DNA from 4 places in the Kitasatospora sp. NPDC058406 genome. Region 4 is predicted to be linked to each of the others. Evidence: riboswitches for the same ligand, from Rfam matches in the RefSeq annotation. Region 4 holds a riboswitch; each other region holds the start of a gene.
The links. A riboswitch is a leader RNA that binds a small molecule or an ion and turns the genes downstream of it on or off. The one in region 4 is predicted to bind cyclic di-AMP.

Region 1 (2,191 bases), on a different contig from region 4:
CCACCGCCAGCCCGGCCCGTCCACCAGCCAGCCGCCGAGGAACGGTCCGACCGCCGCCGACACCCCGCCGAGGCCGGACCAGAGGCCGACCGCGGCGGAGCGGTCCTCGGGGTGGAAGACCGCCTGGAGCATCGCCAGTGATCCCGGGGTGAGCAGGGCCCCGCCGACGCCCTGCACCGCGCGGGCGGCGACCAGCACCTCGATGGTGGGCGCGGCCGCGCAGGCCGCGGAGGCGACGGCGAACCAGACCACGCCGAGCAGGAAGATCCGGCGCCGGCCGTACCGGTCCCCGAGCGCGCCGCCGAGCAGGATCAGCCCGGCCAGGGTGAGCAGGTAGGCGTTGAGCGTCCACTGCAGGGCAGCGAGCGGGGCGTCGAGATCGGTCCCGATCCTGGGCAGCGCGACGTTCACGACGGTCCCGTCGAGCATCGCCAGGCTGGAGCCGAGCACCGTCGCCAGAAGTACCCAGCGACCCTGCGCGGTGCCCAACCGCAGGATGCCGGCCTCGGAGGTGGCCACGGCATGATCGTCCGCCCCGGGGGCCGACGTGACAAGGGTCACCGGGGGCGTGTCGGCGGATGGCTTTCCGTGAGTGATCGTGTGCGGACCGGTCCGGAAATCGGCGGAGGGTCGTGGATCAGTGGCACGCCGTGAATCGATTGTGTGCGTACTGTGCAGCCGATCATTCGGAGCGTGACGGCGGTCCGGTGTTTTGTTGCGAGTTCAAGAGATCGACATTGCTTCACTCGGACGGATGAGTTTTAGTTCAGCGACCGCCCGGCGTCAGCCCGGGTGGCCACCGGGTGGAACGCCTAGTCCTGCCGCTGCCCGGTGGTACGCAACGAACTCTGTTCGGCAGGAGCGGGGGACCCAAAGGTAAGTCGCCGGACCGGAATTCGCGGTCCGGCTTGGGGTGAAGCCGCCTAGATGCGGCCGGGCAACTCCAGCCCGAACCCGACAGCTCACCTCGTAGGCGTCGGAGAGGACATCAGCCATGGCCGCACAGGCTCGTCGTATCGCCCTGCCCCGCGCCGTCCGCATCGGTATCGCCACCGCCGTCACCGGCGCCGCCTTCGCCCTCCCGCTGGTCACCGCGGTGAGCGCCCAGGCCCACGAGGCTCCGGCCGCCAAGCCCCACCAGACCAGCACCTGGAACGGCGCCGCCAGCGTCGACGCCGCCCCGGCCGCCGAGACCGCCCCGGCCGCCGCGGCCGAGGAGACCTACAAGGTCGCAGGCGGGGACACCCTGTCGAAGATCGCCGACGCGAAGAACGTCCAGGGCGGCTGGGAGGCCCTGTACGAGCGCAACCGCTCGGTCGTCGGCGCCAACCCGAACCTGATCTACCCGGGCCAGCAGCTCGCACTCGGCGGCAAGGCCGTCGAGGCCGCCAAGCCGGCCGCGCCCGCCGCCAAGCCGCAGGTCTCGCAGGACTCGGTGAAGCCGGCCGCCAAGCCCGCCGCCCCGGCCGCGAAGCCCGCCGCCCCGGCCGTCAAGCCGGTCGCCCCGGCCGCGAAGCCCGCCGCGCCCGCCGCCAAGCCCGCGCCGGTCCAGGCCGCGAAGCCCGCCGCCCCGGCGCCGGCTCCCGTGGTCGCCTCCTCCGGCTACGTCGCCCCGCTGGCCGGTACCAAGCTCGGTACCGCCTACGGTGTCGCCGGTTCCATGTGGTCCTCCGGCCACCACACCGGTGTCGACTTCTCCGCTGCCACCGGCACCCCGCTGCGCGCCATCGCGGCCGGCACCGTGGTGAAGGCCGGCAACGGCGGCGCCTACGGCAACGAGGTCGAGATCAAGCTCGCCGACGGCAAGTACGCCCAGTACGCGCACCTGTCCTCGATCGCGGTGAAGGTCGGTCAGACCGTCACCGCCGGCCAGCAGATCGGCCTCTCCGGTGCGACCGGCAACGTGACCGGCCCGCACCTGCACTTCGAGATCCGCACCGGCTCGGAGTACGGCTCGGACATCGACCCGATCGCCTACCTGCGGGCGCACGGCGTCTCGATCTGATCGAGCACCAGAACCACCGCTGGGTGCGGGGTGAACGACCTCCCGGAATGGTCATGTCGGGTGACCGCTTGACCGGGTGATCGCCGCACCACCAGTGGATCCACGGGCGCGGGACACGCCCGTTGGGCCGGCCCGGTTCGCGAGACCTCCTCTCGCGAACCGGGTCGGCCTTTGTCGTTTACTCCC
Region 2 (2,191 bases), on a different contig from region 4:
ATCTCACGGGCTACGACGACATCGATGGACGGCACGAGGCATCTCCTAGCGGAAACAGGTTCGGCTGACGGTGGGTGCTGTCGGCCGGACGATTGCGGAGTCGTTACGACCAGAGCCTAACCGCACGGGCTCTCCGGGCCACGTCGGCCCGGGTCCCGTCTCAGCGTGTGGCACGGCTACCCGCCGGTAGTTCACCTGGTTGCCCCACGGAAGGGGGCCGGATCGGGACGAAGGGGCCGGACCCGGTCGAACCCGGCCCCCCCTCGCGATCCACCGGCGAAACGGCATCAGCCGAGGGTGAGCACCTGGCCGGGGACGATCAGGTCGGGGTCGCCGCCGACGGTGCCGCGGTTGCCGTCGTAGAGCGCCTGCCAGCCGCCGGAGACACCCTGGCCGGCGGCGATGCCGGCGAGCGTGTCGCCCGCCCGGACGGTGTAGCCGTGGCCCGCGCCCTGCTGGGCGGCCGGGGCGCTCTGGGCGGCGGCCGGACGGGCGTCCTGGACCGCGGCCTGACCGGCGTACTGCTGGTAGACGCTCTGGTGGCTGGTCCAGTACCAGCCGCCGTTGTTCTCGTACCAGAACACCTTCGCGTCGGCGTCCCAGCCGGACATGCCGGAGAAGGACGGGGCCTGCCCGTACTGCTGCACCTGCGGCCGGTCCTGCTGGGCCTGCGGCTTCGGCGCGGCGTGCTTCGGGGCCTGCTTGGCCGCCTGGGCCGGCTTCTCCTGCTGGGCCGACTTCGGCGCGGCGTGCTTCGGCGCGGTGGTCTGCGGGGCGGTGGTCTGCGGCGCGCTCGGCTGGGTGGCGGCCTGCGGGACGGCCGGCTTGGCGTCCGCCGAGGTGTCGACCGCCGCCGGGGCGCCGCCCTTGCTCAGGCCCGCCTTCTTGGAGCAGACCGGCCAGGCGCCCGGCCCCTGCGAGGCGAGGACCTTCTCGGCCACCGAGATCTGCTGCGCCTTGGAGGCCTGGTTGGCCTGCGGCGCGTACGAGGTGCCGCCGAACGCCTTCCAGGTGCTGGGCGTGAACTGCAGGCCGCCGTAGAAGCCGTTGCCGGTGTTGATGCTCCAGTTGCCGCCGGCCTCGCACTGGGCGACCGCGTCCCAGGTGGAGACCGGGGCGGCGGAGGCACCGGTGGCGCTGAGGATCGGCAGGGCCAGCCCGACACCGGCGACGCCGGCGACGGCGATGGCCTTCTCGGTCTGGGTACGACGACGATGACGGCCGGTTCCGACGAACAGCATGAAGAGGTCCCTCTCCGCACGCCTGCGAGGTGAGCTGTCGGGTTCGGACCGGGAGGTGGCCCGGCCGCGCGAGGCGGCTTCACCCCAAGCCGTGGGGGACGGCAACAAACCTGGTTCCCCCGCCCCTGCCCAGGGTCTGGTCGGTTTCCCGGGGCACGACGGGCAGGACTCGGCGTTCCGTGCTCGGGGCTCGCAGCTGCGAACTCCACGGAGAGTAGACAGATCCGTAGAGCAATCACAAGCTCATATCGTCGGTATCACACGGAAATCACGTCAGGTGATGGATCGCCCACCAACGGGGGCGCTATGTCCGGGTTGGTGACGGTTCAATCTCGCCGTCCTGCCTGGTCGGAGACCTTCCGTCAGCGTGTCGCGGGTCGCCTCACCGATCGGACGGAGCACCGGACGACTGCCCGGAAGAGGCCCTTTCGGGCATCTTCTCGGGGGTGAATTCCACGGGAAGTTCACGAAGTCCACGCATGATCAGACCACCGCGCCACCGCAGGTTCTCCGGGCTCTCGGCGAGCCGCAGGTCGGGCAGCCGGGAGAGCAGCGTGGCCAGCGCGGACCGCCCCTCCAACCGGGCCAGCGGGGCGCCGATGCAGTAGTGGATGCCGTGCCCGAAGCCCAGGTGCGGGTTGTCCGCGCGGGCCAGGTCGAGGGTGTTCTCGTCGGCGAACCGCGCCGGGTCCCGGTCCGCCGCCGCGAGCACGACCAGCACCGGGTCCCCGGCCGGGATCAGCACCCCGCCGATGGTCAGCGGGCTGGTCGCGAACCGCCACGTCGCCAGCTCCACCGGCCCGTCGTAGCGCAGGAGTTCCTCGATCCCGGTCTCCAGCAGACCACTCTCGCCACGGGCGATCGACTCCTGGAGCAGGGCGCGCTGGCCGGGATTGCGCAACAGCGCGTACGTGCCGTTGCCGATCAGGTTCACGGTCGTCTCGAACCCG
Region 3 (2,191 bases), on a different contig from region 4:
TGCTCCTCGGGCCGGGCACGGCACCGCCCCAGCCGGCCGGGTCGGACCAGCGGCGGCCGCTCTGGTCGACGGTGGGCGCGGGGGCCGGCTGTTCGGGCGCGGCGCCCACCGGAGCGGCCTCGGGGGACGCCCCACCGTGGCCTCCGGCTCCCGTCCGGTCCGCGCCGACGGCCGTGGACGATCCGGCGACGGCGGCGACCGGTTCGGTCGGGCCGCTCAGCGAGCGCCGCAGCACCTCCTCGCCGCTGACCGCCGCGAAGGCGGTGCCGACGGCGAGCCAGCGCAGTAAAGTGCGGCGACTTAAGGGAGTTAGGGGCGGTTCGGGTGGGATGTCCGCTCTGCGATGCTTTGCCCTGCGATGCGCTCCGCGCGCCCGGCCGGTCGGCCGGGCGGGGGCCGGGTCCTCGTCCATGGCCATCGGTGCGTAGCCCTCCCCACGGGCGGCTGCGGCGGCGCCGGCGTCCTACCGACGCTCTGAAGCATAGGCAGTTGCGTTGACCGCGACGGGCGTTGCATGAAATCGGTCATTTCTGATCATGAAGGACAGCCGCCCACCACGGATTTCGCAAACAGTGACGTGGCTCACACATGTTTGCGGTTTGAAGGCGGCTCTGCTTAACGTGCTCCCCGTTCGTGGCCACACGGACCCAGCTCCCCTGCAACGCCGAGTCCTGCCGTCGGGTGCGCTGGAAGTACGAAGCACCACGGCAGGAGCGGGGGAACCACAGGTAGTTCGCCCAGGCCGGTCCCCGGACCGACCAGGGCTAGGGGTGAAGCCGCGTCCACAGCGCGGCCGGGCAACTCCAGCCCGAATCCGACAGCTCACCTCGCAGGCGTGGGAGAGGACCGCGTCTTCATGCTGCCCACCAACGGCACCCGCCTGTCCAGCCGCACCCGTCGCGCCATCGCCACCCTCGGCGTCGCGGGCATCGGCCTCACCATCCCCTGCCTCACCACCGGCACCGCCTCGGCCGCCTCCGTCGCCACCTGGGACAAGGTCGCCCAGTGCGAGAGCACCGGCAACTGGAGCATCAACACCGGCAACGGCTTCTACGGCGGACTCCAGTTCACCAGCTCCACCTGGGCCGAGTTCGGCGGCACCTCGTTCGCCGCGCGCGCCGACCTCGCCACCAAGGACCAGCAGATAGCGATCGCCGAGAAGGTGCTCGCCGTGCAGGGCCCCGGTGCCTGGCCGGTCTGCTCGGTCAAGGCCGGCCTGACCAAGGGCGGCACCCCGGCCGCCGTCGACACCTCCACGGCCGCCGCCAAGCCGGCCGTCCAGACCCCGGCCCCGGCCGCCAAGCCCGCCGCCCAGCCGAAGGCCACGCAGCCCGCCGCGCCCAAGGCCGCCCAGCCGCAGGCGCAGGCTCCCGCCGCCACCGACGCCGCCCGCCAGGGCGACGGCGGCCAGGACGGGCGCCAGTGGCGCCAGCAGACCGGCCAGCAGGGCGGTCAGCAGGGCGACCGGAAGCAGTCCGCCGACTACACCGTGGCCGTCGGCGACTGGCTCTCCTCCATCGCCGACAAGAACGACGTCCAGGGCGGCTGGGAGCGGCTCTACGAGCTCAACCGCGCCACCCTGACCGAGGGCCCGCACAGCATCTACCCGGGCCAGCACCTGACCTTCGGCGACCGGGCCAAGGGCAACCAGGCCTCGGAGGAGTCCGGCAAGGGCTTCGACTGGTTCAACCGGGCCAAGGACGCGGGGACCGGCACCGCCACCACCGAGCCGGCCGCCCAGACCCCCGCCCCGGCCACCAAGCCGGCCGCCAAGCCCGCCGCCCAGGCCGAGACCCCGGCCCCGGCCCAGGCCGCCACCGGCAGCATGGCCGCGGCCGTCTCCTTCGCCCAGTCGAAGGTCGGCCAGGCCTACGTCTACGGCGGCACCGGCAACGGCGGCTGGGACTGCTCCGGCCTCACCCAGGCCGCGCTGCGCGCCGCGGGCATCACCGTCCCGCGCGTCGCCGCCGACCAGGCCGCCGCGTCCACGCACGTCTCGCTCGACGCCCTCAAGCCGGGCGACCTGCTGTTCTGGTCCAACAACGGCAAGGACTCCGGCGTCCACCACGTCGCGCTCTACATCGGTGACGGCAAGTACGTCGAGGCCGCCAACCCGAGGTCGGGCGTGCGGACCCAGACCCTGGCCAACTGGGCCCCGGACTTCGCCGGCCGGGTCTGACCCACGGCCGGG
Region 4 (2,191 bases):
GATGCCGCTCTGTTCGGTCCAGCTGACGAAGTACAGCTGCGGACCGACCTCGGCGACGTGCAGGGCGACGTCCTCCCACTGGCCGGCCGACTCACCGAGGCCCTCCCAGCGCAGCCGCTTGCCGTCGGCCGAGTAGGCGTTGCGGAAGGCTGCGCCGTTGTCGACCTGGAACAGGAAGGTGCGGCCGGCGAAGCCGGGCAGGGGGGCGGTCATGGTGGGGCTGGTCCTCGTCTCTCATGCGGTTCCCGGTGCGGTCCGGACGGTTCCGGCGCGGTTGGATCCCCAACCTATCCGACCGCCCCGTCTTTCGCGGCGTACTCGGGCACGGGGCCGGGGCCGACGGGCCGGGCCCCGCACCGGACGTCCTCCTGCCGCGCCCTCCTGCCGGCCGCCTCCCGCTCCACCCCGCCACCGGCCGGGGAACCTGCCCTCCCGGGCGGTCCTCCAGGGCGGCCCTCCTCGACCGGGCCGCGGTGCTCCTCGGGAGCGCGGCGCCGGTGCCGCCCCGGACCGGAGGGCCCCGGCCGGGGCCTGATCCGTAGCTTCCTCCCAACTGATCAACTCCGCAGGCGCGTTGATCATCCGCGGACGCCGGGTCTGTGACCTGCGCGACAACCGTCCGTGCGAGGTTGTCCGGTCCCCGGCGGCCTGCCTAGCCTGCAGGGGCGTCCGCTGTCGCGGACTCCCGCCGTCGGGACGCCGAGTCCTGTCCACCCGCCGGTCGGCACCCGAGCACCACAGCGGACGGGAGCGGGGGACCCAAGGTCAGTGCCCGGTCCGTGCGCCTCCGCGCCCGGACCGCGGCTAGGGGTGAAGCCGCTCCCCGGGCGGCCGGGCAACCTCAGCCCGAACCCGACAGCTCACCTCGCAGGCGTCGTAGAGGACCCAGCCATGCCCCCTGCCCCGCACCGGCCTGCCCGGCGCCACGCGCCCCGCCACGCCCGCCCCACCCACCGGCGCCGCACCGCCGCCCTCGCCGCCACCGGAGTGCTCGCCGTCACCGGCGCCGGCCTGCTCGGCGTCCCGGCCCTCACCGGAGCCCAGGCCGCCACCGCGCCCACCGTCACCCAGGACGCCCTCACCCCGGCGACCATGGTCGCCGGCAAGGCCTCGACCGCCTCGCTGGCCGTCCACTCCTCGGCCTGCTTCACCGCCAAGACCGTCGGCGTCGGCATCCGCGACGCGGCCGGCCGCAACCTCGACTTCCCCGGCAACGTCAGCAACGCGCAGATCTGCCCGAGCGGCCTGTCGATCACCACCGGTGCGCGCACCCTGGCGGCCGGCACCTACACCCAGTTCGGTTTCTGGCAGGACCTCGGTGGTGCCTGGCACAACCTGCCCTCCCGGCAGCTGGTGGTCTCCGCCACCGCCACGCCGAGCCCGACCCCCACCCCGTCGCCGACGACGCCCCCCACCACGCCCCCCACCACGAGCCCGACGACGCCCCCCGCCACCGGTGCCCCCGTCGCGGGCAAGAAGCTCACCTGGTCCGACGAGTTCAGCGGCCCGATCGCCTACGGCTCCCGCTGGACCGGCGACCGCAGCAGCGCCTACCGCTACGGCAACCACAACCCCGACGACAACAAGCTCGACTGGCTGAACAAGAACAACGTCACCGTCGGCGGCGGCGCCGCCACGTTCACCGCCAGGCCGGGCGCCAACAAGCTGGAGAACGGCAAGCAGTCCTGGGACACCGGGCTGCTCACCACCGAGTACTCCGGCGAGGGCTTCCAGGTGAAGACCGGCGACTACGCCGAGACCCGGGTCAAGCTCCCGGCCGGCACCGGCGCCTGGCCGGCGCTGTGGACCTGGAAGAACGGCAACGGGGAGATCGACACCTTCGAGTACCACCCCGACAACCCGAACCTGCTGGAACTGACCAACCACGTCAAGCCGGGTCACCTGTACTACACGGACGCCAAGGCGATAGCCAAGGACGGCTGGGTGACCATCGGCACCCACTACGGCGCCACCTCCGTCGACTGGTACGTCAACGGGGTCAAGGTCTTCTCGGACGGCAAGGGCGTCGGCACCACCTGGTCCGCGTACCTGATCCTCAACCTGTCCCTGAGCGCGGGGCAGTACCACCCCGCGCCCCAGGGCACCGCGCCGATCACCTTCGCCGCGGACTACGTCCGGGTCTACCGCTAGGACCGGCCCCGAGACCGTCCGCTCCCGGAGGAGCGGGCGG

Region 1: another riboswitch for cyclic di-AMP. It lies ahead of ACFWOG_RS35945 (peptidoglycan DD-metalloendopeptidase family protein); the one in region 4 lies ahead of ACFWOG_RS00465 (hypothetical protein).
Region 2: another riboswitch for cyclic di-AMP. It lies ahead of ACFWOG_RS06900 (transglycosylase family protein); the one in region 4 lies ahead of ACFWOG_RS00465 (hypothetical protein).
Region 3: another riboswitch for cyclic di-AMP. It lies ahead of ACFWOG_RS37135 (transglycosylase family protein); the one in region 4 lies ahead of ACFWOG_RS00465 (hypothetical protein).

What each region holds. Positions count from the first base shown of each region.
Region 1 is NZ_JBHXKE010000291.1:6,119-8,309, forward strand. Features, by position in the region: gene ACFWOG_RS35940 (MFS transporter) at 1-519, opposite strand, end outside; cyclic di-AMP (ydaO/yuaA leader) riboswitch at 830-991, shown strand; gene ACFWOG_RS35945 (peptidoglycan DD-metalloendopeptidase family protein) at 995-2,005, shown strand.
Region 2 is NZ_JBHXKE010000022.1:21,427-23,617, reverse strand. Features, by position in the region: gene eno (phosphopyruvate hydratase) at 1-35, opposite strand, end outside; gene ACFWOG_RS06900 (transglycosylase family protein) at 288-1,241, opposite strand; cyclic di-AMP (ydaO/yuaA leader) riboswitch at 1,247-1,393, opposite strand; gene ACFWOG_RS06895 (cytochrome P450) at 1,624-2,191, opposite strand, start outside.
Region 3 is NZ_JBHXKE010000321.1:463-2,653, reverse strand. Features, by position in the region: gene ACFWOG_RS37140 (hypothetical protein) at 1-418, opposite strand, end outside; cyclic di-AMP (ydaO/yuaA leader) riboswitch at 653-849, shown strand; gene ACFWOG_RS37135 (transglycosylase family protein) at 836-2,179, shown strand.
Region 4 is NZ_JBHXKE010000001.1:106,672-108,862, reverse strand. Features, by position in the region: gene ACFWOG_RS00470 (MoaF N-terminal domain-containing protein) at 1-213, opposite strand, end outside; cyclic di-AMP (ydaO/yuaA leader) riboswitch at 734-882, shown strand; gene ACFWOG_RS00465 (hypothetical protein) at 892-2,151, shown strand.